Regions from separate parts of the Variovorax cryoconiti genome, predicted to be linked through region 1. Evidence: predicted binding sites of a transcription regulator. Region 1 holds the regulator's gene; each other region holds the start of a gene.
The links. The regulator FNR, encoded in region 1, switches genes on or off when oxygen is low (the NO sensors DNR and NnrR bind a similar motif). The targets are predictions, from matches to a motif close to TTGATNNNNATCAA.
Positions count from the first base shown of each region.

Region 1 (9,965 bases):
TGACGGTCGTCGCCGGCCGCTCGGTGCGCGCGCCGATCCCCGCACTGGTCCATGCCTGAACGCCTGAAAAAAAGCACACCATGAGTTCCAACGCACCCAAGACCGGCAAGACCGGCTTCTCCCACGAGAAGATCGAGACCAACAACTTCCTGATGATCGTGCTGATCCTGCTGGTGATCGCCGTCGGCGGCCTGGTGGAGATCGTTCCGCTGTTCTTCCAGAAGTCGACCACCGAGGCCGTGACCGGCGTGAAACCGCTCGAGCCGCTGCAGCTGGTCGGCCGCGACATCTACACCCGTGAGGGTTGCTACAACTGCCACTCGCAGATGATCCGCCCCTTCCGCGCGGAAACGCTGCGCTACGGCCACTACTCGGTGGCGGGCGAGTTCGTCTACGACCACCCCTTCCAGTGGGGCAGCAAGCGCACCGGGCCCGACCTGCACCGCGTGGGCGGCAAGTACAGCGACGAGTGGCACCGCATCCACCTGAACAACCCGCGCGACCTGGTGCCCGAGTCGAACATGCCGGCCTACACCTGGCTCGACACCTCGCCGGCCGACGCGGCCAGCATCGGCACCCACATGACGGCACTGCGGCGCGTGGGCGTGCCCTACACCGACGAACAGATTGCCGGCGCCAAAGAGGCCGTGGCCGGCAAGACCGAGATGGACGCCCTGGTGGCGTACCTGCAGTCCCTCGGCCTGGCACTCAAGTAACGGGAACAGAGCGAACCATGGACATCACCACCCTTCGCATCGCGGCCACGCTGGCCTCTTTCGCCACCTTCATCGGCATCCTGGTGTGGGCCTTCGCGCGCCGCAATCGCGCGGGCTTCGACGAAGCCGCGCAGTTGCCCTTCGAACAGGACTGAAGCGAACATCATGAGCGATTTCATCAGCGGCTTCTGGTCGCACTACGTCACCGTCATCTCCCTGCTCAGCATCGCAGCCTGCGCACTCCTGTTGTGGATCACCAACCGGACGCGTGCGCCCATCGGTGGCGACAACACCACCGGCCACGTCTGGGACGAAGACCTGCGCGAGATGAACAACCCGCTGCCGCGCTGGTGGGTGGGCCTGTTCGTGCTGACCATCGTGTTTGGCCTCGGCTACCTCGTGGCCTACCCGGGCCTGGGCAGCATGCAGGGCCAGCTCGGCTGGAGCACGACCGGCGAGTACGAAAAAGAGATCGCCAAGGCCAACGCCGAACTGGCGCCGGTGTATGCGAAGTTCGCCGCGATGCCGGCGGACCAGATGGCGCGCGACCCGCAGGCCATGGCGATCGGCGAGCGGCTGTTCCTGAACAACTGTGCGCAGTGCCACGGCTCGGACGCGCGCGGCAGCAAGGGCTTCCCGAACCTGAGCGACGGCGACTGGCTGCATGGCGGTGACCCGGCCAAGATCCAGGAGTCGATCACGCTCGGTCGCATCGGCGTGATGCCGCCGATGGCGGCGGCCGTGGGCACGCCGGATGACGTGAAGAACGTCGCCAACTACGTGCTGAGCCTGTCGGGCAGCCCGCACGACTCGGTGCGCGCCGGCCTGGGGAAAGCCAAATTCACCGCCTGCGCGGCCTGCCACGGCATGACCGGCGGCGGAACCCCCGCACTGGGTGCGCCCAACCTGTCGGACCGCATCTGGCTGCACGGCTACGGGCAGGACGCGATCATCTCGATCATCAACACCGGCAAGACCAACCAGATGCCGGCCCAGCAGGAGCGGCTGACCGAGGCGCAGATCCACGTGCTGGCCTCCTACGTCTGGGGCCTGTCGAACGCCCCGCAGACGGCGTCGCGCTGAGCGCGGCCGTCCAGCGTCTGCCTTCATGGCCGCCTCCCCACGACCCGCACCAGCGCCCGCACCGGCATCCGCCACGCCGCGCAAGGTGATTCCCATCGCCCCGGCAGAGGGCGAGGGCGTCGGCCTCTACGAAGCGCACAAGAAGATCTATGCGCGCAGCATCCAGGGCGTGTTCGCGCGCTGGCGCTGGGCCATGGTGTTCATCACGCAGATCGTGTTCTACGGGCTGCCGTGGATCGACTGGGGCGAGCGGCAGATGGTGTTGTTCGACCTGGCCGCGCGGCGCTTCTACATCTTCGGGCTGGTGCTCTATCCGCAGGACCTGATCTACCTCACAGGGCTGCTCATCATCTCGGCGCTGTCGCTCTTTCTCTTCACCGCCGTGGCGGGCCGCCTGTGGTGCGGCTACGCCTGCCCGCAGACGGTCTACACCGAAATCTTCATGTGGGTCGAAGAGAAGATCGAGGGCGCCCGCAGCGCGCGCATGCGGCTGGACAAGGGCGCGCTGTCGATGGAGAAGGGCGTCAAGAAAACCTTCAAGCACGTGGTGTGGCTGGGCATCGCGATGTGGACCGGCTTCACCTTCGTCGGCTACTTCACGCCCATCCGTGACCTCGGCATGGCCTTCCTGCAGACGCAGATGGGCTCGTGGGAGGTGTTCTGGGCCTTCTTCTACGGCTTCGCGACCTATGGCAACGCGGGTTTCATGCGCGAGCAGGTCTGCAAGTACATGTGCCCGTACGCGCGCTTCCAGAGCGCGATGTTCGACCGCGACACGCTCATCGTCAGCTACGACACCGCCCGCGGCGAGCCGCGCGGCGCCCGCGGCAAGCAGCACGAGCGCAATGGCCTGGGCGACTGCATCGACTGCACGCTGTGCGTGCAGGTATGCCCGACCGGCATCGACATCCGCGACGGCCTGCAGTACGAATGCATCGGCTGCGGCCTGTGCGTGGACGCTTGCAACACCGTGATGGACAAGATGGACTACCCGCGCGGCCTGATCCGCTACGCCACGCAGAACGGCCTGGCCGCGCGCTGGTCGGCGCGCCAGGTGGTGGCGCGCGTGATCCGCCCGCGCGTGCTCGTCTACACGGGCGTGCTGGCGGCGCTGTGCATCGGCCTGCTCGCGAGCCTGGTGGTGCGCACGCCGCTGAAGGTCGACGTGGTGCGCGACCGCGCTTCGCTTGCGCGCATCGTCGAGGGCGGCATGCTGGAGAACGTGTACCGCCTGCAGGTCATGAACGCGACGGAAAGGCCGCAGCGCTATGCCATTGCGGCCAGCGGCCTCGAAGGCCTCACGGTCGCCGCTGGCGATTCGGTCGAGGTCCAGCCTGCCGAATCGCGCTGGGTCGCGGTGCGCCTGCAGCTGCCGTACGGTGCCGCGCCCTCGGGCTCGCACCCCGTGTATTTCGACGTGCGGGCGGCCGACGGCGGCGCCCACGTGTCGGAGAAGGCCATCTTTCTCGTTCCGCGCTGAACTACAGGAGACAAACCCATGAATGCCCTTGCATCGAAGACACCCGCCGAGCCAGCCGAGCCATGGTGGAAGTTCCCGCTCGTCTGGATGGTGATCGCCGGCCCGGCGATCGTCGTGGTGGCCGGGTTCGCCACGCTGTGGCTGGCCATCCGCACGCCCGACCCGGTGGTGTCTGCGGACTACTACCGCCAGGGCATCGAGATCAACAAGACGCTGGCCGACAAGAAGCTGATGCCGGCCCAGGCAGGACGCAACCATGCCGCCACGCCCAGCGACGACGTGCCCTTGCCCAAGCGCTGAGACGGCCGCGATGAAACGCCGCATTCGCCGCCTGGCCTGGATCCTCTGGCCCTCGTTCCTGCTGGCCTGCGTGGTCGAGATGCTGGTGTTCGCCATGGTCGACCCGAGCGACGTGCACTGGCGCGGCGAGCCGCTGCCGCTGTCGCGCCAGGGGCTCTACACCGCGAGCTTCTTCGTCTTCTGGCTGTTGGCGATGGGCTCGAGCGCGCTGACCGCGCTGCTCGCGATGTCGCGGCGCGAGGTCAACACGCCGGCGCGTTGACCAACCGGCGCAGCTTGTCGGCGTCGACGATGCGCACATGGCGCTGCTGCACCGCGACGATGCCGTCCTCGACGAACTTCGACAGCGTGCGGCTCACCGTCTCGAGCTTGAGGCCAAGGTAGCTGCCGATCTCCTCGCGCGTCATGCGCAGCACCAGCTCCGACTGCGAGAAGCCGCGCGCGTGCAGGCGCTGCACCAGGTTCAGCAGGAAGGCCGCGAGACGCTCCTCGGCACGCATGCTGCCCAGCAGCAACATCACGCCGTGCTCGCGCACGATCTCGCGGCTCATGATCTGGTGCACATGCCGCTGCAGAGCCGTCACCTCGCGCGAGAGTTCCTCGATGCGGTCGAAGGGCATCACGCAGACTTCCGCGTCTTCCAGTGCCACCGCGTCGCAGGTGTGGTGGTCGTTCACGATGCCGTCCAGGCCGATGATTTCGCCCGCCATCTGGAAGCCGGTGACCTGGTCGCGGCCGTCCTCCGAGGTCACGCGGGTCTTGAAGACGCCGGTGCGGATGGCGTAGAGCGAGGTGAAGCGCTCGCCGTTGTGGAACAAGGTCTCGCGCCGCTTCACCTTGCGGCGCGTGGCGACGATCTCGTCGATGCGCTTCAGGTCGGCGGGCTGCAGGCCGATCGGCATGCACAGCTCGCGCAGGTTGCAGTTGGAACAGGCGACTTTGATGGTTTCGGGGGTCATGGGCTGCGGGCGAGGCAGGCGGGGAGGGCGCTGCCGACGCGTCGGTGGTTTGAGGGAATTGTTCGCGAGCCGTGGGTGCGCAGGCTTGACGGGCGTCAATGAAGAAGGGCCCGGTTGGCGGCACAGTCGACGAGCCCTCCGCGCCCCATCACCATGCCATCCACCCTCCTTACCGAATCCGCCGCGCCGAGCCGGCTGCAGTTGGTTCCCCCGTCTGCCGCACCCGCCGCACCCACCATGACGCCGGCGACCCTGAAGCGCTTCGATGTTGCCGGCCCGCGCTACACCTCGTACCCGACCGCGGACCGCTTTGTCGAAGCCTTCGGCAGCGACGACTACGCGCAGGCGCTGCGCCAGCGCCGCATGGGCACCAGCGCCCGGGCGCTGCCGCTGTCGCTCTACGTGCACGTGCCGTTCTGCGCGTCGCTGTGCTATTTCTGCGCCTGCAACAAGATCGTCACCAAGCACCACGAGCGCGCCGACGACTACCTGCGCTATCTGGCGCGCGAGGTCGATTTGCAGGTGGCGCAACTCGGGCGTGGCGCGCTGGTGAGCCAGCTGCACCTGGGGGGCGGTACGCCGACCTTCCTGGACGACGCCAGCCTCGGCCGCCTCATGGACATCCTGCGCAGCGCCTTCGTGCTGGCGCCCGACGGCGAGTACTCGATCGAGATCGACCCGCGCACCATCGACGAGGGCCGGCTCGAGAAGCTGGCGGCGATGGGCTTCAACCGCCTGAGCTTCGGCGTGCAGGACTTCGACCCTGCGGTGCAGAAGGCGGTGCACCGCATCCAGCCTGCGGCGCAGGTGTTCGACCTGATGGCGGCGGCGCGGCGTCTTGGCTTCATGTCCATCAACGTCGACCTGATCTACGGCCTGCCGAAGCAGACCGCCGCCTCCTTCGACCGCACGCTGGCGCAGATCTGCGACCTGCGGCCCGACCGCATCGCGCTCTATGCCTATGCCCACCTGCCGGAGCGCTTCAAGCCGCAGCGCCGCATCGAGGCGGCCGAGCTGCCCGACGCGGCGACCAAGGTCGACATGCTGTCGCGCTCGATCGCCGCACTCACCGCGGCCGGCTATGTCTACATCGGCATGGACCATTTCGCGCTGCCGACCGACGCGCTGGCCATCGCCAAGCGGCAGGGCCGGTTGCACCGCAACTTCCAGGGCTACAGCACGCAGCCTGACTGCGACCTGGTGGCGCTGGGCGTGTCAGCCATCGGCCGCGTCGGCGCCACCTACAGCCAGAACGCGAAGACGCTGGAGGAGTACTACGACCTGCTCGACCAGGGTCGCCTGCCGGTGGTGCGCGGCCTGGCGCTGTCGCGCGACGACGTGCTGCGGCGCTCGGTGATCATGGCGTTGATGTGCCAGGGGCAGGTGAACTTCGAGTCGATCGCGCTGGCGCACCTGATCGACTTCCGCCGGCACTTCGCCGCCGAGCTCGAAGCACTCGAGCCGCTGGCCGCGCAGGGTCTGGTGACCCTCGGCGAGCACGAGATCGAGGTGACGCCGACCGGCTGGTTCTTCGTGCGTGCCATCGCGATGGTGTTCGACCGCTACCTGCAGGCCGACCGCAACCGCACGCGCTTTTCAAGAATCATCTAGGTCCGCCATGCAGACCGCCCTTGTCGGCACCGCACTCCTGATGGGCCTGGCCGGCGGGCCGCATTGCGTCGCCATGTGCGGTGCGGCGTGCGCCGGCGTGATCCGCATCGTGCGGCCGCCGCCGGGCGGCGGGGTGGCGGCGCTGCCCGCGGCCACCCCGACCGTGCCGGCCGCACTCGCTTTCCACGCAGGCCGCGCGGCCGGCTATGCGCTCGGCGGCGCCATCGCCGCCATCGCCGTGCAGAGCCTGGCGCTGGCCAGCGAGCAGGTCGCTGCGCTTCGGCCACTGTGGCTGCTGATGCACGTCTTCGTGTTCGCGTGGGGGCTCGTGCTGGCCGTGTCGGGCCGGCAGCCGCTGTGGACGCATGGTGTGGGCCGATGGCTGGCGCGTGGGCTCAAGCCGCTGGCCGGCTCGTCGTGGCGCGTGCTGGCCACGGGCGCGCTCTGGGTCGGCATGCCCTGCGGGTTGTTGTACTCCGCGCTGATGCTCGCCGCGCTCGGCAACGGGCCGCTGGAGGGCGCGGCCGTCATGGCCGCCTTCGCGCTCGGCAGCAGCGTATGGCTCTTGCTGGCCCCCTGGCTGTGGCGGCACCTGCGCAACGGCATCGGCCCCGTGCGCCGCGAAGGGGGCACGCGCATCGCGGGCGCCTTGCTCGCGGCCGTGGCGCTGCAGGCCGTGTGGCATGACCTGAGCCAGCAGATCGCGATCTGGTGCGTCTAGGCGCCGACGTCGCTCGGTGGGTACAAACCCGCTGAGGCGCTGCGGGGCGGGTCCGTACATTGGTCGTCCTTTTCGAGGAGACACGACCCATGAGACTTTCTTTCATCCGCACGGTGGCTGCGGCCCTTGCGGTCTGTGCCATCGGTGCCGCATCGGCGCAGGACATCAAGGAGCGCACCCTCAAGCTCGGCCTGCAGAACCCCAAGGGCCATCCGGCCGTCATGGGCGCGGAGAAGTTCGCCGAGATCGTCGCCGCCCAATCGGGCGGAAAGATCAAGGTGACCCTGTTCCCCGGCGGCGTGCTGGGCGGCGACGCGCAGACGGTGTCGGCGGTGCAGGGCGGCACGGTCGAGATGACGGTGCTCAATTCGGGCATCCTGGCCGCGCAGGTCAAGGAGTTCGCGATCTACGACTTTCCCTTCCTGTTCGCCAATGCGCGCGAGGTCGATGCGGTGGTCGACGGCCCGTTCGGGACGGCTCTGCACGCCAAGCTGGCAGACCGGGGCATCATCGGGCTGGCGTACTGGGAGCTGGGTTTTCGCGACCTGACCAACAGCAGGCGCCCCATCCGCAAGGTGGAGGACATCGCGGGCCTCAAGCTGCGCGTGATCCCGAACCCGATCAACATCGACTGGGTCAAGGCGCTCGACGCCAACCCGACACCCCTGGCTTTTCCGGAGCTGTACGCCGCGCTCGAGCAGCGTGCGGTCGATGGGCAGGAGAACCCGGTCAGCGTGATCCTCGCCAACAAGTTCGCCGAGGTGCAGAAGCACCTGGCGCTGACCCATCACCAGTACAACCCGCAGTCGGTGATCGTGAGCAAAAAGCTGTGGGACGCCATGAGTGCGGCCGAGCGGCAGATCCTCCAGGGCGCGGCGACCGAGGCCGGCCGCTACCAGCGCACCGTGTCGCGCGAGCTTGCCGCCACCCAGCTCGATGCACTCAAGAAGGCCGGCATGCAGGTCACCGAACTGCCGACGGACGAGCAGGCCAAGCTGCAGGCGAAGATCAGGCCGGTGATCGCGAAGTACAGCGCGAGCGTGGGCGAGACGACGCTCAAGGACCTCGAGGCCGAGCTCGCCAAGCTGCGCAAGTAAGGCGTCAGGCGGCGCGCTTCTTCAGCAGCGGCGACGCGCCGCTGGCCTGCGCGAGCTGGCGCGTGGTGTCGAGCAGCGCCGGCGCCAGGGCAACCATCCGCTCTTCGGTCAGCCGCACCATCGGGCCGGCGATGGTGACCACGCCGATGACGCTGCCGTCGGGCGTCTGGATGGGCGCCGCCATGGCCGTCATCGCAGGCGCGAACACCTCCACGATCATGCTGTAGCCGCGCTGGCGGGCCGCCTTGAGATAGCCCAGCAGCGCCTTCACCGAGGTGACGGCGCGCGGGCCGAAATCCTCCGGCCGGCCGAAGCCCTGGGCCGCGACCAGTTCGAGCGCCTGCTCGTCACGCATCGTCGACAGCCACGCATGGCCGGCCGAACTGCACGACAGGTTGACCGACAGCCCCATGTCGGGGTCGTAGCGCAACCCGCGCGTCGCGCCCTGCGACTTGGCGACGAAGGTGAGGGCGTCGCCGTCGACCACCGCGAGCCGCACCAGCTCGCCCGATTCGGCGGCCAGCCGGTCGAGCAGCGGCTGCGCGACATCGACGATGCCGCTGGAACTCAGAAAGCCGAGGCCGAGCGACACCAGTTTGATCGTCAGCATGTAGTCGCCGTGGCTCTGGTCCTGCCGCACATAGCCGCAGCGGACCAGTTCCGCGAGCAGCCGGTGCGTGGCGCTCAGGGGCATCTCGAGCTCGGAGGCGAGGATGGACAGCGCCTTGCCTTGCGGGTGGGCGGCCAGGTGCTCCAGGACTTTGAAGCTGCGCTCGAGGATGCTGCTCATCGCGAATGGTCGTGTCGGTGCTCGGGGAGATCAGACGCGACTCTAGCAAAAAATCGCAAAGGGTTTCCACTATGGAAACAGTTTCCACTAAATCCTACGATTCGTCCGGTTGCCGAACCCGGCGTCGGCCTTTCGTCCGAACAACGTCCACATTGCGCCCGAATCCGCGAGGAGACCTCCATGAGAAAAACCACCCGCCTGCTGGCCGCCGCCGGCCTGTCCGTCCTGATGGCCTTGCCGGCCTTCGCGCAGCAGGAGCGCGTCATCCGCTTCGGCCACCTCAACAACGCCGACCACCCGGTGAGCTTCGGCGTGAAGCGCTTCGCCGAATTGCTCGCAGCCAAGAGCGGCGGCAAGATGAAGGTGCAGGAATTCCCGGCCTCGCAGCTGGGCAACGAGATGCAGCAGCAGTCGGCGCTGCAGGGCGGCGTGCAGCAGATGTCGGCCCCGGCGACCACCTCGCTCGCCGGCATCGTGAAGGAGTTCGGCCTGGTCGACTTCCCCTTCGCCGTGAACAGCTTCGCGCAGGCCGATGCACTGCTCGACGGCCCGCTGGGCCAGGCGCTGATCGCCAAGCTGCCCGAGAAGGGCCTGGTCGCGCTCGGCTACTGGGACCTGGGCTTTCGCAACGTCACCAACAGCAAGCGGCCGATCACCAAGCCAGAAGATCTCGACGGGCTCAAGATCCGCGTGATTCCCAACCCGGTGTTCCTGGAGACCTTCAAGGCTTTCAAGGCGAACCCGGTGCCCATGCCCTTCGCCGAGCTGTACGGCGCGCTGGAGGCCAAGGCGGTCGACGGGCAGGAGAACCCGTACGCGGTCATCCTGTCGAACAAGTTCTTCGAGGTGCAGAAGTTCGTGAGCGCCACGAACCACGTCTACGCCGCGAACATCGTGCTGGTGAGCAAGAAGTTCTGGGACTCGCTCACGCCGGCCGAGCAGAAGATGATGAACGACGCCGCCAACGAGGCACGCGGCTACCAGCGCCAGGTCAGCCGCGCCGCCGCCCAGCGCGCCGTGGGCGACCTGCAGGCCAAGGGTCTGCAGTACAACGAACTGGCGCCCGCCGAGCAGGCGCGCATGCGCCAGATCGCCAAGCCGGTCACCGAGAAGTTCGCCGCCAGCTACGACCCGGCGATCGTCAAGCTCTACAACGACGAGCTGGCGCGCATCCGCAGGTGACCCGAACGAGCGCACACACACCCGAC
Region 1 covers NZ_JBPJZI010000005.1:276,610-286,574, forward strand. Annotated here, with positions in the region: gene ccoN (cytochrome-c oxidase, cbb3-type subunit I) at 1-59, shown strand, start outside; gene ccoO (cytochrome-c oxidase, cbb3-type subunit II) at 81-716, shown strand; gene ACSFA2_RS15125 (cbb3-type cytochrome oxidase subunit 3) at 734-871, shown strand; gene ccoP (cytochrome-c oxidase, cbb3-type subunit III) at 882-1,799, shown strand; gene ccoG (cytochrome c oxidase accessory protein CcoG) at 1,825-3,279, shown strand; gene ACSFA2_RS15140 (FixH family protein) at 3,298-3,579, shown strand; gene ACSFA2_RS15145 (hypothetical protein) at 3,590-3,841, shown strand; gene fnr (fumarate/nitrate reduction transcriptional regulator Fnr) at 3,822-4,538, opposite strand; gene hemN (oxygen-independent coproporphyrinogen III oxidase) at 4,776-6,149, shown strand; gene ACSFA2_RS15160 (sulfite exporter TauE/SafE family protein) at 6,157-6,870, shown strand; gene ACSFA2_RS15165 (TRAP transporter substrate-binding protein) at 6,960-7,967, shown strand; gene ACSFA2_RS15170 (IclR family transcriptional regulator) at 7,972-8,757, opposite strand; gene ACSFA2_RS15175 (TRAP transporter substrate-binding protein) at 8,938-9,939, shown strand.

Region 2 (9,965 bases), on a different contig from region 1:
GCGTAGCTCGACGGCGGGATCGGTACCCACACGTCTTCGCAGATCTCGACGTGCAAGGTCATCAGCGACAGGTTGCGCGCCCTGAAGATCAGGTCGGCGCCGAAGGGCACGCGCTGGCCGCACAGGGTGATCTCGCGGGAGATGGCGCTGTCGGCGGCGGCGAACTGCCGGCCCTCGTAGAACTCGCCGTAGTTCGGCAGGTAGGTCTTGGGCAGCACGCCGAGCAGCACGCCGTCGGCGACCACCGCCGCGCAGTTGAAGAGGCGGTGGTCGGCGCGCACCGGCAGGCCGACCACGGCGACGGTCGGCAGGCCGCGGGAGGCCTCGACGACCTCGGCCAGCGCCGCCTCGCAGCCTTCGAGCAGTGCGGTCTGATGGAACAGGTCGTCGCAGGTGTAGGCCGAGATGCCCAGCTCCGGAAAGGCCACCAGCACCGCCCCTTCAGCCGCGGCCTCACGCAGCATGCGCACGGTCTCGCGGCCGTTGAACACCGGGTCGGCGACGCGGTTGCGCGGCACCGCCACGGCCAGCCGGGCGAAGCCATGGGTGTAGGGGTTGTCGAAGGGCAGGTCGGCGGTCGGTGCGGAGCTCATGGCCGCCATGGTATTCGTCATTGGGGTGAGGGGTCGCGCACGGGGTCGTCAGCCGCAGGAGCGGCGGCCGTGTGGCACAGGCCGACCGCCCACCACGCCGGCAGCAGCGCGCGTACCTCGGGCCGGGCGAAGCGCTCGTCGAACAGGTAGAGCACGCCGGCATCGTGCTCGGTGCGGATCACGCGACCGGCCGCCTGCACCACCTTGCGCAGGCCCGGGTAAAGGTAGGTGTAGTCGTAGCCCCGCGCATCGCCAAAGCGGGCATCGAGCCGCTCGCGCATCACTTCGTTCATCGCGTCGTGCTGCGGCAGGCCGAGGCTGGCGATGAAGGCGCCGATCAGCCGGTCGCCGGGCAGGTCGATGCCTTCGCCGAACGCGCCGCCCAGCACGGCAAAACCCACGCCGCAGCCGTCTGCGCGAAAGCGCGCCACGAAGCCGTCGCGCTCGGCTTCGCGCATGGCGGTCGACTGCGTCCAGGTCGGCACGTCGGGGTGCTCGCGCACGAAGCGTGCGTGGGCCTGCGCGAGGAACTCGAAGCTGCTGAAGAAGGCGAGGTAGTTGCCGGGGCGGTGCGCATAGACCTGGCCGATCAGCGCGCTGAGCTGCGGAAGCGAACGCGCCCGGTCGCGGTAGCGCGTCGAGACGTCGGTGACGATGCGCACGTCGAGCTGGTGTGCCTGGAAGGGGGACGCCACCTCGACCTCGGCCGTGTTCTGCGGCAGCCCGAGCATGTCCCGATAGAAGGCGAAGGGCGCGAGCGTGCCGGAGAAGCACACCGTGGTCATCGACGCGGCGAAGCGCGCCCGCAGGAAGGGCGCCGGCACCAGGTTGCGGATCGCGAGACGGCCCGCCGTGCCGGTCGTCGGCGGCAGACTTTCGAAGACGGAGTGATCGGCCAGCGCATCGGCCAGCCGGGCGAACTGCAGGGCGTCGAAGAAAAAGCGTTGCAGCGGGCCGTGCGCGGTATCGGGCGCCGCTGCGAAGTGCTCGGCCAGCGCGGCGACGGCTTCCTGCAGCGCCGCCTGCAGGCGCTCGGGCACGTCGTCGTGCGCGACGTAGGCCTCGGGCTGGTCGCGCTGCAGCCCCAGCCACTCGCGGCGCAGTCGGTCGATGGACGGGCGCACGCCGGTCGGTGCCGCAGCACGCGCCTGGTCGAGTGCCGCCATGTCGAGCGACGCCGTGTACATCCCACGTGCGCGTTCGAGCAGGTTGTGCGCCTCGTCGACCAGCACCGCCACCTGCCATTCCTCCTGCTTGGCCAGCGCATAGAGAAAGGCGCTGCCGTCGAACCAGTAGTTGTAGTCGGCCACCACCACGTCGCTCCAGCGCACCATCTCCTGCGCGAGGAAGTAGGGGCACACGGTGTGTGCGAGCGCCACACGGTGCAGCGTCGCGGTGTCCAGCCGCCGTTGCTCGACCGCCTCGGCGCGTGCCGCTGGCAGGCGGTCGTAGAAACCACGTGCCAGCGGGCAGGCGTCGCCGTGGCAGGCGCGTCCGGGGTATTCGCAAACCTTCTCGCGCGCGGTGAGCTCGAGCACGCGCAGCGACGCCGCGGCCCGTGCGCTCAGGCCGATGCCTTCCAGCGCGATCGCGCGGCCCGAGGTCTTGGCGGTCAGGAAGAAGAGCTTGTCGGTCCCTTGGCGGGCCCAGCCGCGCAGCAGCGGAAAGGTCGTGGCGACCGTCTTGCCGATGCCCGTGGGCGCCTGTGCCAGCAGGCAGCGCCGCGTCGAGGCGGCGCGGTACACGCCCTCGGCCAGTTCACGCTGGCCCGCGCGAAAGCCGGCGTGCGGAAAGGCGAGCGCGCCGAGTTCCTTGGCCAGCACGGCGCGATGCGCGGCTTCCTGTTGCGCCCACGCCATGTAGCGGTGGCAGAGCGCTTCGAAATGGCTGCGCAGTGCATCGGCGCTGCAGTGCTCTTCGAGCACGGTCTCCTCGCCGCTGGCGATGTCGAGGTAGACCAGCGCCACGTCGACGTCGGCCAGCGCACGCGCGCAGCACAGCATCCAGCCGTAGGTCTTCGCCTGGGCCCAGTGCAGCGCGCGGTGGTTGGCGCGGATGGCCGCGAACTCGCCGCGGAAGGTCTTGATCTCTTCCACGCGCAGCCGCTCGGCGTCGAAACCGTCGGCCCGGCCGCGCACGCGCAGGCCCTCGAACGCGAGGGACAGCGAGACCTCGCGCTCGTAACCCGCATCGCGCCGGCCCTGCACCAGCAGATGCCCGGCCACGCCTTCCTGCGCGCTCGGCGCCGGGACGAAGCGGAAGTCCAGGTCGCCGGCCTTGGCGCCGAAGGCGCACAGCGCGCGCACCGACACCGGTTGGAGCGGGGTGGCGTCGGTATCGGCGAATGCGTCGGCGCGTGGGCTGGAGGTCACTGGATGAATATACAGCCCAGTGACTTGGCTCGGGTTCAGCCCCCGGACCGGACCAGCTTCCTCCAGGCCGCCGGGTCCTGCGCCCGCAGGTCCTCGAGTTCGCGCTTCAACTGCAACAGCCGGTCGCCGGCCATCGATTGCTTGATCTCGCGCACCTCGTCGGCGAGCGCCTGGAAGGCGGTGATCCGTGGATCGCTGTGCTCGGCCGTCAACGACGCGCACAGCACTTCGACCGCTTCGATCACCTTGCCCAGTTGCCGGCCGTAGCTGAGCTTGCCGAGGATGGCCTGTTCGACCTGCGGCGCGCGGGAATTGGTGGTGTTGATCACCACGTTGCCGAAGGTCCAGCCCGGGTTGGGCGCGAAGCTGCCGAGCGGACTGAAAGGCAGCCGCCAATCGAAGAGGCTGGCGAATGTCGGTGGGGCGGTGGCGGGCATCGGCATCTCCGGCGGTGGGTGAACGGATGCTCGCACGTCGGGTCCTCCGGGTCAGCCGGCCGGTTGGCCAGGAGGTGGCCGTGCTTTCGGTCGAGGCGCCGCGCGAGCCCGCCGGTCAGCGGGCCGCGTGCAGCACGCGCACCATCGCGCGTTCCAGCGCCTCGCGGGTGTACGGTTTCTGCAGCAGCTCGCGCCCCCACGAGGCGCCGGCCAGCTCCTGCGAAAAGCCCGACATCAGCAGCACCGGCAGCTGCGGCAGCCGCTGTTCGACGCGCTGGGCGAGTTCGGTGCCGCGCAGGCCGGGGCCAAGGGAGATGTCGCTGAGCAGCAGGTCGAAGGCGGTGTTGGCATCGAGCACCTCGAGCGCGGCTTCCGCGGTGGCGCAGGGCGTGACCGCGCAGCCCATCGTCAGCAGGAACTGCTGCGCCACCTGCCGGACTTCGGCGTCGTCCTCGACCAGAAGCACCCGCAGCCCGGTGGGCAATCGGCCGCCCGCGTCGGCTTCGGGGCTGTCGATGTCGTCCTCGTCGCCCAGCTGCGGCAGATAGAGCGTGATGGCCGTGCCGACGCCCAGCGTGCTGCGCAGGCCGATGGCACCGCGCGACTGCTTGGCGAAGCCGTAGACCGTCGACAGGCCGAGGCCGGTACCGCGGCCGACCTCCTTGGTGGTGAAGAAGGGCTCGAAGGCATGCTCCTGCACCGCCTCGGACATCCCGGTGCCGGTGTCGGCGACGGTGATTGCGACGTAGCCGCTCGTCGAGGGGCCGGTGGCTTCGGCGAGCAGTTCGGGCGGCAGCACCGACACGCTGCGGCAGGTGAAGGCCAGCGTGCCGCCCTGGGGCATGGCATCGCGCGCGTTGATGGCGATGTTGAGCAGGGCGGATTCGAGCTGCACCGGGTCGGCCAGGCACAGCGCCTCGTCGGCGTCCAGCGCGATCGCGATGCGCTGGTCCAGCGTGCGGCGCAGCATGTCGCCCAGCGAGTGCAGCAGGGCGGCGGCGTCGATCACCGTTGGCTGCAGCACCTGGCGGCGCGAGAAGGCGAGCAGCTTGCCGGTGAGTTCGGCACCGCGGCGCGCGGCGCGCGTGGCCGCACCGAGCAGCTGCTGCACCATCGGCTCGGCCGCGTAGCCGGGCAGCTCTTCCAGCACCTGCAGGTTGCCGGAGATCACCGTCAGCAGGTTGTTGAAGTCGTGCGCGATGCCGCCGGTGAGCTGGCCCACGGTTTCCAGTCGTTGGGCGTGGTTCAGGGCCTCTTCGCTTTTTTCACGCTGCAGCAGCGTCGCCAGCAGGCTGGCGAGCGAGTCGAGAAAGCGCAGCTCGTCGTCGCCCAGGTGCTGCAGCGATGCGCAGCGCACCGCCAGCGCACCGATCGTCCGGCCGCGATCGGACAGCGGCACGGCCAGAAAGTGGCCGGTGTCGGCGTCGCTGCAAGGGCCCGACCGTGCGGTACCCCCGGTGGCGACCACGCGGGCGGCGAGCTCGACCACATCCACGGGCACGGCCTGGCCGGCGGACTTGTCCGCCGTGAGCCCCCCACCGGCAGCGATGCGAAAGGTCAGCCCGTCGGGCTCGAGCAGCAGCACCATGGCCGCATCGGCCTCGAGCGCTTCTGCGGCCATGGCCGGCACCTGCGCGAGCAGCGCCTGGGTGTCGCGCGCATCGACGGCGAGTCGACCGAAGTGCGCCAGTTGTTCCGCATAGCGCGCACGCTGCAATGCCTGCCGCACGCGCGGGTAGCTGCCAACGTCGCGAATGGCGGCCACCACATAGGGCAGGCCGTGGTCGTGCAGGGGGCTCAGGGCGATCTCGACCCGCACTTCGGAGCCGTCGCGTCGCCGGGCGACCAGGTCCATCTGGGTGCCCATGGGGCGGGAGCGTGGCTGCTCGCCGTAGGCATGGCGGTAGGCCGCGTGGCGCGGGCGCACCGCGTCGGGCACGAGCGCCTCGACCGGCAGGCCGATCAGCGCGTCGCCGCTGTAGCCCAGGAGATCGACGGCAAAGGGGTTGGCCAGGACGATCGTGCCCTGGGCATTGACCAGCAGCAGCGCGTCGGGGTAGGCCGCGAAGATCGAGCGGAAGACCTTGCCGTCCTCGGCATCGAAGCGCAAGGGAATGTGTTCCATGGCGGGCGCGGACGTTCAGGCCGTGTCGACCCGCGGCGCGAACAGGTAGCCCGCGCCGCGTACCGACTTGATGAGTTGCGGGCTGTCGGCATCGCTTTCGAGCTTGCGGCGCAAGCGTCCGATCTGCACGTCGATGGTCCGGTCGAACGGGCCGCCATCGCGCCCCCGGGTGCGTTCCAGCAGGTAGTCGCGCGAAAGCACCCGTCCCGGCGCGTCGCTCAAGGCCTGAAGCAGGTCGAACTCGCCACTGGTCAGCACGACCTCATGGCCCTGCGGCGCGGTCAGTCGTCGTGCCGCGATGTCGAGTTGCCAACCCTCGAAGCGCTTGGTCGAGGAAGTCGTTGCCGGTGTCGCTGCACTCGCGGGCGTCGGTGCCGGCACGATGCGGCGCAACACCGCCTTGATGCGGGCCAGCAGCTCGCGCAGGTCGAAGGGCTTGGTGACGTAGTCGTCCGCGCCCACCTCCAGGCCCACCACCTTGTCGACCGCGTCGCCGCGCCCGGTGACGATCACCAGGCCGCATTGCCAGTGTTCGCGCAGTTGCCGGGCGATGACGAAGCCGTCCTCGCCAGGCAGTCCCAGGTCCAGCAGCACCAGCACCGGGGGGTCGTGTGGCATCAGGGCGAGCAGGTCGCGGCCACGGTGCAACTGGCTGACGCGAAAGCCGTGCCCCTGCAGATAGGTGGCCAGCAGCCGGGTGATGTCTTCTTCGTCGTCGAGGACGGCCAGGTGGAGGGGAGAGGTCACGGCGGCATGTTAGCGCCTGCGCGTGACCTTCTGCCAACCGGGACTCAGTGGGGCGAGTGCGCCTCGAACGCGGTCTGGCAGCTCGCGCAGCGCACGGCCGTGGGCTGCGCGAACAGCCTGGCGCGCGGGATGCCCTCGCCGCAATCGATGCACATGCCGTAGTCGCCCGTGCTCATGCGGTGCTCCGCGAGCGCGATGTCGCGCACGGTGGCGCGGTCGATGGCCGCTTCGGCCATGCGTATGTCGTCGACACGCTCGGTCTCGGCTTCGTCGGCGCGGTCGCGCACTTCGGGGGCGAGTGACGCAGGCACGTCGACCTCGCGGAGCTCGTCGAGCGCCTTCCGGCGCATCGTTTCGAGCTGGTCGGCGAGACTGACGAGGTCGGAGGGGCTGAGGGATTTCATGGTTCGGGTCCTGAGCGATGGGGGCAGCGGGGGCCGGTGGGCGCGGCCTTTCACGCTTCGACGATGAGCTCGTTGAGCACCGCGGTCACGCCGGGGGCCGACCAGGCTGCGCCCTGAATGGCGGCGCGCTCGGTCCACGAATGCACGACGCCGCGCAGCGTGACCTCGGATCCGCGTACCCCGACCTGCACGTGATTCGCCTGCCGGTCCGCCTGGCGCGCCAGCGCGTCGTGGATGCTCTTCTCGACATCGTGCGGGTCGAGCCGCGGCCGGATGTGGATGGCGTTGGTGACGCCGGTCACCCCCATCAGGTGGCACACGGCGCTTTCGGCCGCCTGACGCTGGTAGCGCCATTCGACTTCGCCGCCGAGCGTGATCCAGCCGTTGTCAACCAGCACCCGCACCTTGTCCTTCGGAACGAGCACATGCCACATCAGGCCGCGCTCGGCCGCCAGAGCGATGTCGGCGTCGCTGCGCTCGGCATCGGCAGGCAGCTTGACGCGGAGGTCGATGGCCAGCGCCTTGACGCCCCGGACCCGTTGCGCCGCGCGTTCGGCGGCCTCTTTCTCTGCGTGACTGGCCAGCTGACCGGTGAGGGTCACCACACCGTCCTTGACGATCACGCCGACCGTCGTGGCCTGGATGGCCGGGTCCCACTCGAGTTCGGCCATGACGTCATGCTGGAGTTGTGCATCGGCTTTCATACGGTCTCCCGGGGTGTGTCGAAGTGAGGTCGGTCGAATGGCGCGGCTATTCGATGGACAGCGCGCCGCTGGGCAGGTGAACGCGCAGCGGCTTTTCGTCGGCCGTCTCGCGCACGGGTTCTGTCGGTGCTTCGGCGGTGCGCACGAGCAGCACCGGCACCGGCGACAGACGCAGCACGTATTCCGCGCTGCTGCCCAGGACCAGACGGCCGACGCCGCGGCGGCCGTGCGTGCCGATGACGATCACGTCGGCCGGCCAGGTCTTGGCTTCGGACACGGTGAGTTCATGCACGCGACCTTCGACGCTGTCGTAGAGCACCGTCTCGGCCTCCAGGCCGGCGGCGGTGACCTGGGACTTCGCGTCCTCGAGCACCTTGCGGCCGCCGTCGCGCAGGGCGCTCATCCAGTCGCCCGAGTAGCCGGCGTAGGCGTCCATGGCGAGCGCGAAGGACAGGTCGTCCACCACATGGATCAATCGCAGCTTGCCGTTGGTGAGGCGCGCAAGGCGGATGGCTTCTTGCAGACCGCGATCGGACGTCGGACTGCCGTCGACGGGAACCAGGATTCGTTGGTACATAGAGACGCTCCGTGGTGAGGGAAGGCAGCCAGTATGGAAGTCTGGCGTTGCCGAAGGCTTGACGTGCGTCAAGCTCCCGAGGGGGACGAAGCCCAAGGGGGCTGGCGCACACGGGTCCATGTGCAGGCGCATTCCGACAGACAGGGGTGGCCGGTCCGTCGACGATGGTGGTGCCAGCGCACGCCGCGGCGTTCACAACGCTTTTTCTCGAACCCTGGTGCGAGCGCGGAACGACCGTCTCGCCCTCCACCGGAGCCTCGACCATGACCCGTGATGCCATCCTCGTCGCCGCTGTCGGCGATCCCGTCGTCTCCGCCGGCACCCGTGCGGCGCAGCACGACGGCTGCGTTGTCGCCCTGTCGCGGGACGACCATGCCTACGCCAGCGTGCATGAGTGCGCGACGCGTCTTGCCTTCGCAGAGCGCATCGCGGCGCTCAAGGGGCTGGATTTCGGGGGTGAGTATGTTCCTGGAGAGTCCTATGCGCGCCCGCTGTACTTCGTGCCGAACGACACGCTGTCCGACCTGCGCGAGGCGCAGTCACTGGGCATCACGGGGCCGCATGATCTCTTCGGTGGTGTGGTGCCGTATCCCTTCGTATTGACCAAGGCCATCACCCATCCGCTGGTGCGGCCGGATGCGGCGCGCCCCGTCGGCTGGTCGAACGAGTTCGCCGCTCACGTGGCTGGCGCGGTGCTCACGGGCTTCACCGCCTTCTCGCGGGACGACGCATGCGCCGCGGGCGGTGCGCTGCTGCGCCTGGGGGCCGTGCGCATCAAGCCCGTGCGGGCGACGGGTGGGCGCGGGCAGCAAGTCGTGACCGACACAGAGGCATTGCGGCAGTGTCTGGCCGAGATGGACGAGGTCGAACTCAGCGCGCATGGCGTGGTGCTGGAAGAAAATCTCACGGACCCCGTCACCTTCAGCGTCGGGCAGGTCGTTGTGGGCGGGCTCACCGCGACCTACCATGGCACTCAATACCTGACGCGTGACCGGCACGGGAACGAGGTTTACGGCGGGTCGGACCTGTGGCTGGTGCGCGGCGGCTTCGACGCCTTGCTGGCGACCAGGCCGCCCTTCGACGTGCGCCTGGCGATCGACCAGGCCCGGCTCTATCACGACGCGGTGGCCGAGTGCTTTCCCGGATTCTTCACCTCCCGGCTGAACTACGACGTCGCGCGCGGCCGTGGCCCGCTCGGTCAGTGGCGCTCGGGCGTGCTGGAGCAGTCGTGGCGCGTGGGCGGCGCGACGGGCGCCGAACTCGCTGCGCTCGAGCTTTTCCATCGCCATCCGGAGCGCGACCGCGTCCATGCGCGCTGCGTCGAGGTTCACGGCGATCCGGCGCCCCTGCCGCCGGACGCCTTGGTCTATTACCAGGGCGAGGTGCCGGACGTCGGCAGGCTCACCAAGTACACGCTGATCGACCCGGCATGCTGAACACCCGACACAACACCGTCGACATTGCCGTTGACGGCCAACACATTGCCGGCACCCTCGTCGCATCCTCCATGACGGTGCCCGGCGTTCTGCTGGTGCATGGCTGGGACGGCAACCAGGAGCAGTACATCCGCCGCGCGCACCAGATCGCCGCGTTGGGCTGTGTGTGTCTGACCTTCGACCTGCGTGGTCATGCGCGCCATGTCGCACAGCGTCAGGAGGTCACGCGCGAAGACAACCTGCGCGATGTGCTGGCGGCGTACGACGTGCTGGTCAGCCACCCGACCGTCGACCCGGAGTCGATTGCCATCGTGGGCAGCAGCTACGGCGGCTACCTGGGGGCCATCGTGAGCTCGCTGCGGCCGGTGCGCTGGCTGGCGTTGCGTGCGCCGGCGCTCTACCGGGACGGGGACTGGGACGTGCCCAAAGGCAAGCTGGACCGGGACGACTTGGCCACCTACCGTCGCATGCCGGTGGGCGCCGCCGACAACCGCGCGCTCGGGGCCTGTGCGGCCTTCCGTGGGGATGCGCTCATCGTGGAGTCCGAGCACGACAAGACCGTGCCGCATC
Region 2 covers NZ_JBPJZI010000010.1:18,778-28,742, reverse strand. Annotated here, with positions in the region: gene ACSFA2_RS21005 (NAD(+) synthase) at 1-614, opposite strand, end outside; gene ACSFA2_RS21000 (ATP-dependent DNA helicase) at 611-2,965, opposite strand; gene ACSFA2_RS20995 (hypothetical protein) at 3,001-3,402, opposite strand; gene ACSFA2_RS20990 (PAS domain S-box protein) at 3,518-5,527, opposite strand; gene ACSFA2_RS20985 (winged helix-turn-helix domain-containing protein) at 5,543-6,274, opposite strand; gene ACSFA2_RS20980 (TraR/DksA family transcriptional regulator) at 6,319-6,678, opposite strand; gene ACSFA2_RS20975 (BON domain-containing protein) at 6,729-7,382, opposite strand; gene ACSFA2_RS20970 (universal stress protein) at 7,429-7,959, opposite strand; gene ACSFA2_RS20965 (DUF3182 family protein) at 8,223-9,395, shown strand; gene ACSFA2_RS20960 (alpha/beta hydrolase family protein) at 9,392-9,965, shown strand, end outside.
Region 2: a site for FNR is predicted at 8,018-8,031, ahead of ACSFA2_RS20970 (universal stress protein). Genes of this name have one in related genera too.

Region 3 (9,965 bases), on a different contig from region 1:
TGGGCCTGCTCACCCTGCCCTGGCAGGCCCGCTGGGCCGGCCAGCGCCACGAGGTCGCCAAGCTGCAGGCAGCGCAGAGCGTGCTGCAACTGGCCGCCGACACCCGCCGCGCCTGGGTGCGCGCGGTGGCGACGCAGCAGGCGGTGATCTACCTGCGCGACGCCAAGGCCGCGGCCGAAGCCGGTGCCGACCTGGCGCAGCGCATGGCGCAGGTCGGCAACTGGAGCGCGCTGCAGCGCACGCGCGAACAGCTGTTGCTGGCCGACGCGTCCGCGCAACTGGCACGCGCCGAACAAGCCGCGCTCGCCAGCCGCGAACAGCTCACCCGCCTGATGGGCCTGACCGACGCGCAATCGACGTACCGCCTGCCCGACCGTCTGCCGCCGCTACCGGCGTCGATGCCCACGCTGACGGACGTGCAGGCGAGCGCGCTGCGCGACCGGCTTGACGTGCGTGCCGTGCAGGCGCAGGCCTCGGCCACCGCCGATTCGCTCGGCCTCACGAAGGCCACGCGCTTCGTCGATGCGCTGGAGATCGGGGCGGTGCGCAACACCACCTTCGAGAACGACGCCGACGGCGGTCGAAGCACGCAGCGCGGTGTCGAGCTGGCGCTGCCGATCCCGCTCTTCGACTGGGGACTGGCGCGCAACGCCCGCGCCGAGGCGCTCTACGGCCAGTCGGCCGCCCGCGTGCGCGCCACCGGCCTGCAGGCCGCGAGCGAGGCGCGCGAAGCCTACGGCGGCTGGCGCAGCGCGTGGGCCGTGGCGCACCGTTACCAGACCGAGGTGCTGCCGCTTCGCCGGACGGTCAACGACGAGATGCTGCTGCGCTACAACGGCATGCTCGCGAGCGTGTGGGAACTGCTCGCCGAGACGCGCGCCAGCATGCTTGCGGTGAACGCGGCCATGGACGCGCAGCGCGACTTCTGGCTGGCCGACACCGACCTGCAACTCGCGCTCACCGGCAGTTCGCCCGCAGGCCTGAGCGCCTTGCAAAGCGCCGGCGACAGCGCCGCCGCCACCTCTGCAGGAGCCCACTGATGGACCGCCGCCACTTCTTCACCGGCGCGGCCACGGCGGTCGCTGCCGCCAGCGTCAGCCGCGTCGCGCTCGCCGCGCTGCCCGACGCGCACACGCAGTCGTCGACCGCCACCGCCGCGCCGCTGCTGCCGCCTGATGGCCGCCCCTACAACCCGGTCGTCACGCTCAACGGCTGGACGCTGCCCTGGCGCATGAACGGCAACGTCAAGGAATTCCACCTGGTCGCCGAACCGGTCGTGCGTGAGATGGCGCCGGGCTTCAAGGTCAACATGTGGGGCTACAACGGCCAGTCGCCCGGCCCGACCATCGAGGTGGTCGAGGGCGACCGCGTGCGCATCTTCGTGACCAACAAGCTGCCCGAGCACACGACCGTGCACTGGCACGGCCAGCGCCTGCCCAACGGCATGGACGGCGTCGGCGGCATCACGCAGCCGCAGATCCCGCCGGGCAAGACCTTCGTCTACGAGTTCGTCGCGCGCCGGCCCGGCACCTTCATGTACCACCCGCATGCGGACGAGATGACGCAGATGGCGATGGGCATGATGGGCTTCTGGGTGACGCACCCGAAGGCGCGGCATCCGCTGATCGCCGAGGTGCAGCGCGACTTCTGCTTCCTGCTTGGCAGCTTCGACGTCGAACCCGGCAGTGCGACGCCCAAGGTCAACACCATGACCGACTTCAACACCTGGGCCTTCAACAGCCGCGTGTTCCCCGGCATCGACTCGCTCAACGTGCGCCGCGGCGACCGGGTGCGCATCCGCGTGGGCAACCTCACGATGACGAACCACCCGATCCACCTGCACGGCCACGAGTTCGAGGTGACCGGCACCGACGGCGGCCCGGTGCCGAAGACGGCACGCTGGCCCGAGGTGACGACCGACGTGGCGGTCGGCCAGATGCGCCAGGTCGAGTTCATCGCCGACGAGGAAGGCGACTGGGCGCTGCACTGCCACAAGAGCCATCACACGATGGGGCCGATGGGCCACGACGTGCCGACCATGATCGGCGTCGACCACCGCGGCATCGCCGAGAAGATCCAGAAGCTGGTGCCCGACTACATGGTGATGGGCGACAAGGGCATGGCCGACATGGGCGCGATGGAGATGCCGCTGCCCGACAACACCTTGCCGATGATGGCCGGCCAGGGCCCCTTCGGCCCCGCCGAGATGGGCGGCATGTTCACGCTGCTGAAGGTGCGACGCGACCAGCGGCCCGGCGACTACCGCGACCCCGGCTGGTTCAGGCACCCGGCCGGCACGGTGGCGCGCGCGGTGCCCGGGGACAGCGCGCCGCCCGCAACGTCGCCGGCTGTGCCGCCCTCCGTGGGAGCTCCTGACGCCAGCGTGCGCAAGCCCTCCGGCCATGGCGGCCACGCGCATTGAACCCTCCTCACTTCTTCTCGAAAGATTCCACATGAAGCTCTTCCGAACCCTCGTCGCCAGTGCCCTGCTCGCAGCGCCGGCCTTTGTCCTGGCGCATGAAGCGCACACGCCCCGTGCCGCGCAGGCCGCGCTGCCGCCCGAACAGCAGGCCTGGGGCATCGCCGGCGAAGCCCGGGCCGTGCGCCGCACCATCGACATCGCCATGACCGACGACATGCGCTTTACCCCATCGGTGATCGAACTGCGCGAAGGCGACACCGTTCGCCTGCGCCTGCGCAACCGCGGCAAGGAACTGCACGAACTGGTGCTCGGCACCCGCGCGACCATCGACGCGCACGCCGAGCAAATGAAGAAGCACCCGACCATGGAGCACGACGACCCGTGGATGGCGCATGTGAAAGCCGGCCGCACGGGCGAGCTGGTGTGGCGCTTCAACCGTCCCGGCGACTTCGACTTCGCCTGCCTGGTCGGCGACCACTACGAACTCGGCATGGCCGGGCGCGTGCGTGTGCTGCCCGCCCGATGAACCCGCCGATCGATAGGGAGTCCCTCATGAAAAGACGCACACTTCTGCGCCATACGCCCTTCGCCCCGCTCGCCTTCGGCCTGGCCACCCTGCCCCTCGCCGCCTTCGCCCAGGCGCCGTTGCCCCTGGTCGACGGCGAGGTGCGCAAGGTCGACACCGAGCAGCAGAAGATCACGCTGCGCCATGGCGAGATTCCCAACATCGACATGAGCCCGATGACGATGGTGTTCCGCGTGAAGGAGCCCGCCCTGCTCACGCAGGTTCAGGCGGGCGACAAGGTGCGGTTCACCGCCGACAAGGTCGACGGCGCGCTCACGGTGATGACGATCGAGCCGGCGAACTGAGCCTCAAGCCGCGGCGCCCCTGCGGCCGAAGCGCTGCGGGTCGAAGGGCGCCAGCGGCGTCTCCGGCGTCTGGCCGGCGAGCAGCTGCGCCGCCAGCCGGCCGGTGCGGGCCGAACCGCCCAGCCCGACATGGCCGTGGCCGAAGGCCAGCACCACGTCGGGCGTCGCAGCCGCCGGCCCGATGCAGGGCAGGCCGTCGGGCATGCTCGGCCGATGGCCCAACCAGTGGCGCACGCCGGCGACCTGTACGTCGCGCGGCAAGGCAGGGAACATCGAGCGCAGGTGGCGATACAGGATGTCGGCACGGCGCCAGTCGGGCGCCGCATCGAGCCCGCCGATCTCCACCTGGCCCGCGGCGCGCAGGCCGCCGTCCATCCAGTGCGCGATCAACTTGCCATCGGCCGCCATCATCGGCGTGCGCGGACCGACCCCGGGCGCGCCGACCATCACGTGGTAGCCGCGCTCCGACTCCAGCGGCACCGGCGAGCCCGCCGCACGCGCGAGCCCGGCCGAGTGCGCGCCGGCGCAGATGGCCGCCGCGTCGCAGGCGATCTCGCCCTGGTCGGTCCGCACGCCCCGCAGCCGGCCGCCCTCGATGCGGAAGCCCGTGGCGCGCGCCACCACGTGCTGTGCGCCCAGCCGCCCGGTATGGCGCGCGAGTGCCGCCACGTAGGCGCCCGGATCCCGGCAGTGCCCGGCCTCCGCCACGAAGATGCCCAGCGTGTAGCGCTCGTCGAGGTCGGGCTCGTGCGCGCGCAGTTGCGCCGCATCCCACTGCACCCAGCGCACCCCCGTGCGCTCGCGCACGCGCCACCCCAGCGCATCGCCCATGAACTCGGCCTGCGAGCGATAGACGTGCAGCAGCCCGCGGTGTTCGATCAGCTGCGGCACGCCGGCTTCGCGCGCGAGGTGCTGGTGCAGCTGCGGCGCATCGACGAGCAAGGTGCGCAAGGCATCGGCGGTGCGCTGCACCCGTGCCTCGGTCCCCCCCGACAGCAGATAGCGCAGCAGCCAGGGCGCAGCACGCGGCAGGTGGCGCCAGCGCACCGCCAGCGGACCGAGCGGGTCGGCCAGCCAGCCCGGCACCTTGCGCCAGGCGCCCGGCAAGGCCGGCGGCACGACCGAATGGGAGGACAGCCAGCCGGCATTGCCGTAGCTGGTGGCGTGCTCGGCGCCGGGCTCGCCGGGCTCGATCACGGTGACGCGCAGTCCCGCGCGCAGGGCTTCGATGGCGGTTGCACTGCCGACCGCACCGGCGCCGATGACGGCGACATGGCGCCCGGCTTCCGGGGATCGATGGCGCTCTGAATGTTCACGTACCTGCATCACGCCGATCGTACGTGGCGATCGACGATCGAACCGGTGCGCTGAACCTCAGTCGCGCAGGGCACGCACCAGCAGCACGGGCACCGGTGCCAGACGCACGACCTGTTCGGCGTCGCTGCCGATGAGCAGGCGGTCGACCCCGCGCCGGCCGTGCGTGCCGAGCACGATCAGGTCAGCGCCGGACTTCACGGCATGCGCCACGATGCGCTCGGAGACCCGGTCGCCGCAGCACTCGACCAGCACGGTCTCGACCGCGACTGACGTCGCGATCAACCCGGCCTTCGCGGCGTCGAGCAGCGCCTGGCCGGCCGCGAGGAAGTGCGGGCGGATCTCCTGGAGGTAGACCGCCGGGCGCTCGAAGCCATTGACATGTGCAGCGTCGTCGACGATGTGGAGCACCACGAGCGACGCGCCGCAGAGCTGCGCCAGCTGCGCGGCCTCGGTCAGCGCGCGCTGCGAGGTCGTGCTGCCATCGATGGGGACCAGGATCTTTCGGTACATGGCGGAGAACTCGATAGGCCGGGATGCGGCGATGGATGAAGGGGGGGTTCGCCACCACTCTAGGTGCCGCGCCTCGACGCGCCCTTGATGGCGATCAAGTCCACCCGCTCGGCCTCCCGAACCTGGGAGACGGCAACGAGGCTTGCGTCCTGGCCGACCAGTTCTACTTCCACCTCGGCGGCGCCAGGGCCGCACGGTGTGTCGACGGCGTCAGTCGAACGATCCGTTGGCGCGGGCGCAGAACAGCAGCGCCGCGGCATCGCGCGCGGCGATCCACTCCTCGTTGGTCGGCTCCACCGCCACGCCCACGCGGCTGTCGGCGGCAGAGATCCAGGGCGCGTGGCGCGCGTTGGCCGCATCGTCCAGCACCAGACCGAGGTAGCCGAGGGCCGCGCAGATGCGCTCGCGGATCGCCACGCTGTGCTCGCCCACACCCGCCGTGAAGACCAGCAGGTCCAGCCCGCCGAGCACCGCCACCAGCGCGCCGATCTCGCGCACGATGCGGCGGACGTACAGCGCCAGCGCGGCACGCACGCGCTCGCCGACCTCGTCGTCGCGGCCTTCGGCGGCCAGCAGCACACGCGGCTCCGACGAGACGCCCGACACGCCCAGCAGGCCCGACTCGTGGTACAGCAGATGCCCGACCTGCGCCACGGTGCGTTGCTCGACCTCCATCAGGTAGAGCACGACGCCCGGGTCCAGCGCCCCGGTGCGCGTGCCCATCATCACCCCGTCGAGGGCGGAGAAGCCCATCGTCGTGGCAACGCTGCGCAGGCCCTGCATGGCGCACAGGCTCGCGCCGCTGCCCAGATGCGCGACGATCGTTCGGCCACGCGCGCGCTCGCCATGCCGCTCGGGCAAGGCCACCGACAGGTATTCGTACGACAGGCCATGGAAGCCGTAGCGGCGCAGCCCCCGTTCCCACGCGGCGTACGGCAGCGGCAGCATCTGCTCGACGGCGGGCAAGGTGTGGTGGAACGCCGTGTCGAAGCAGGCGACCTGCGGCAGTGCCGGCTCCGACCCCAGCAGCGCGGCCATCGCCTCCAGCGCAAACGGCTGGTGCAGGGGCGCCAGGGGAACGAAGGCCCGCAGGTCGGCCAGCACCGCGGCATCGATGCGCACCGGCGCCGCGTATTGGCTGCCGCCATGCACCACGCGGTGCGCCACCGCCGCCAGCGGGCGGCCGGCCAGCCGAGCGGTCACGCGCTCGCGGATGTGCGCCAGTGCCGCGTGATAGGGCTGCTGTGCGTCGAGGGCGACCGGCACCGGTGCGATGCCGGTCTCACCATAGGTCGGTGCCGGACCACCAACGTCCTGCACCTTGCCGTTCCAGGCCGGCACGCGCGGCAGCGGCGACAGGCCGGCATCGAACAGCGCGAACTTGATGCTCGACGAGCCGCAGTTGAGCACCAGGACCAGGCGGCCCGTCGGCGTCGGGGCATCGGCGGGGTGCCGTGTGTCAGTGACTGCCATGGCCATGCTCGGAAGAAGCCGGTGCGCCGGCTGGCGGCGCCGCATGACTGGCGGCGCCGTGCCGGCCGCGCAGGCGCAACGCATTGCCGACCACCGACGTCGAACTGAGGCTCATGGCCAGCGCCGCCACCATCGGCGAGAGCAGCCAGCCGGTCCACGGATACAGCAGCCCGGCGGCCAGCGGCACGCCCAGGCCGTTGTAGACCAGCGCGAACGCCAGGTTCTGGCGCATGTTGGCGACGGTGGCCTGCGACAGCGCGCGGGCGGCTGCAATGCCGCGCAGGTCGCCCTTGACCAGCGTGAGCTGCGCGCTGTTCATCGCCACGTCGGTGCCGGTGCCCATCGCGATGCCGACGTCGGCACGGGCCAGGGCCGGCGCATCGTTGATGCCGTCGCCGGCCATCGCGACGACACGGCCTTCGCGCTGCAGGCGCTCGACCAGCGCGAGCTTGTCGGCCGGCTGCACTTCGCCGTGGACCTCGTCGATGCCCAGGCGCGCGGCGACCGAGCGCGCGGTGGTGAGGCCGTCGCCGGTGGCCATCACGATGCGCAGGCCCGCCGCACGCAGCGTGGCCAGGGCCTCGGGCGTACTGGCCTTGACCGGGTCGGACACCGCCAGCAGCCCGGCCAGCCGTCCATCGACGGCAAGGAACATCACGCTCGCGCCCTCGGCGCGCAGCGCCTCCGCCTGCGGCAGCAGCGCATCGACCACCACCTGGCCCTGGGCCATGAGCACCGTGTTGCCCAACACCAGCCGGCGCCCCCCGACGCTGCCCTGCACGCCGATGCCGGAGCCGGAGTCGAAGCCTTCGGGCGTGTCCAGCGCCAGGCCGCGCTCGCGGGCGGCCTGCACGATGGCCGCCGCCAGCGGATGTTCGCTGCCCTGGTCGAGGCTGGCCGCCAGGCGCAGCACCTCGTCGGCCTCGAAGCCTTCGGCCGGCACCGCGCGGTGGAAGGCCGGGCGGCCCTCGGTCAACGTGCCGGTCTTGTCGACGATCAGCGTGTCCACCTTGCGCAGGTTCTCGATGGCCGCCGCGTCGCGGAACAGGATGCCCTGCGTGGCGCCGCGCCCGGTGGCCACCATGATGGACATCGGCGTGGCCAGCCCCAGCGCGCAGGGGCAGGCGATGATCAGCACCGAAACGGCGTTGATCAGCCCGAACACCCAGCGCGGCTCCGGCCCGAACAGGCCCCACGCGAAGAAGCTCAGCGCGGCGATGGTCACCACTGCCATCACGAACCAGCCGGCGACCTCGTCGGCCATGCGCTGCATCGGCGCACGCGAGCGCTGGGCCTGCGCCACCATCTGCACGATCTGTGACAGCACGGTGGCGCTGCCCACCTTCTCCGCGCGCATCACCAACGCGCCGCCGGTATTCAGCGTGGCGCCGATGAGCCGGTCGCCGGGGCGTTTGCTCACGGGCAGGGGTTCGCCGGTGAGCATCGATTCGTCGACGGCGCTGGTGCCCTGCGCCACGACGCCGTCCACCGGCACCTTCTCGCCCGGGCGCACGCGCAGCCGGTCGCCGACATGCACCTGGGCCAGCGGCACGTCTTCCTCGGTACCGTCGTCGCGCAGGCGGCGTGCGGTCTTGGGAGCCAGGCCAAGCAGCGACTTGATGGCCGCCGAGGTCTGCGAGCGCGCCTGGAGTTCGAGCAGCTGGCCGAGCAGGGTCAGCGAGATGATGACCGCCGCGGCCTCGAAGTAGACGGCCACGCGGCCCATGGCGACGAAGGATTCGGGGAACCAGCCGGGCGCCACCGTGGCCACCACGCTGTAGACGAAGGCCGCGCCCGTGCCGAGGCTGATCAGCGTCCACATGTTCAGACTGCGGTGGACCACCGATTGCCACCCGCGCACGAAGAAGGGCCCACCGGCCCACAGCACCACCGGCAGCGACAGGACCAGTTCGACCCAGCTCTGCGTCACCATGTCCATGAGACGAAGCCGGTGCCCGGCCATCGCGAGCACGAAGACGACGAGCGTCAGCGGCAGGGTCCACCAGAAGCGCCGGGAGAAGTCGCGCAATTCGGGGTTGTCGTCCTCCAGGCGGGGCAACTCGGGTTCCAGCGCCATGCCGCACTTGGGGCAGTGGCCCGGACGGTCGCGGCGGATCTCCGGGTGCATCGGGCAGACGTAGACCGTGCCCGGCGTGGGCGCAGCGGCCGGGTGCGACGGGCGGGGGGGTGGGTGGTTCACGATGCTCCTCGGTTGGCGGTGCGCATTCAGGGGCGCGCGCTGCGGTAGCGATGCGCCAGCATCAGCGCGATGGCGCACGAGGCGATGCGCGTCTCGCGCGAATCGGCGCGGCTGGTCAGCACGATGGGCACCTTCGCTCCCATCACGATGCCGGCCGTTGCCGCATCGCCCATGTACTCGAGCTGCTTGGCCAGCATGTTGCCGCTTTCCAGGTCGGGCACCACCAGCACGTCGGCCTGGCCGGCCACCTCGGAGCGGATGCCCTTGACGCGCGCGGCGGCGATCGAGACCGCGTTGTCGAACGCCAGCGGCCCGTCGAGCACGCCGCCGACGATCTGACCTCGGTCGGCCATCTTGCACAGCGCGGCGGCATCGAGCGTGGCGGGCATGGCCGGGTTGACCGTTTCTACCGCCGCCAGGATGGCCACGCGCGGCACGGCCACGCCGATGGCATGCGCCAGGTCGATGGCGTTGCGCACGATGTCGGCCTTCTCCGAAAGCGTTGGCGCGATGTTGATCGCCGCGTCGGTGAGGATGAAGGGCCGCGGGTACGCCGGCGTCTGCATCAGGTAGCAGTGCGACAGCCGCCGCGCGGTGCGCAGCCCCGCGCCGGCGGCCAGCACGGCGCCCATCAATTCGTCGGTGTGCAGGCTGCCTTTCATCAGCGCCTCGACCTCGCCCTTGCCGGCCATCTCGACGGCACGCGCCGCGGCCGCATGGCTGTGCGGCACGTCGTCGATGTCGATGCCCGCGAGGTCCAGGCCGGCCTCGTCCGCCACGGCCAGCAGCCGGGCGCGCGGCCCCACCAGCACCGGCACGATCAGGCCGGCGGCCCGGGCGTCGAGCGCGCCGCCCAGGCTCAGCGCATCGCAGGGGTGGACCACGGCGACACGAATCGCCGCCAGTGGCCGCACGTGCGCCAGCAGCCGCGGCAATCCGTCGGCCGTGCGCAAACGCACCTCGGGCAGGGTGGTGGCAGCGCGTTCGATGCGCTCGGTCGGCGCGAGCACCGTGGCTTCCCCTTCGATCACGGCCTCCCCCTGCTGGTTGGTGCAGCCGCAGGCCAGCGTGAGCCGCTTCCTCGCCTCGTCGCGCGTGCTCACGCACACACGGACGGTCAACGTGTCGCCGACCCGCACCGGACGCAGGAATTTCAGCGTCTGGGCGAGGTAG
Region 3 covers NZ_JBPJZI010000002.1:814,994-824,958, reverse strand. Annotated here, with positions in the region: gene ACSFA2_RS08635 (TolC family protein) at 1-1,040, shown strand, start outside; gene ACSFA2_RS08630 (multicopper oxidase family protein) at 1,040-2,422, shown strand; gene ACSFA2_RS08625 (cupredoxin domain-containing protein) at 2,454-2,948, shown strand; gene ACSFA2_RS08620 (copper-binding protein) at 2,975-3,292, shown strand; gene ACSFA2_RS08615 (NAD(P)/FAD-dependent oxidoreductase) at 3,296-4,618, opposite strand; gene ACSFA2_RS08610 (universal stress protein) at 4,667-5,119, opposite strand; gene ACSFA2_RS08605 (acetate/propionate family kinase) at 5,330-6,592, opposite strand; gene ACSFA2_RS08600 (copper-transporting P-type ATPase) at 6,579-8,792, opposite strand; gene ACSFA2_RS08595 (bifunctional enoyl-CoA hydratase/phosphate acetyltransferase) at 8,819-9,965, opposite strand, start outside.
Region 3: a site for FNR is predicted at 5,204-5,217, ahead of ACSFA2_RS08610 (universal stress protein). Genes of this name have one in related genera too.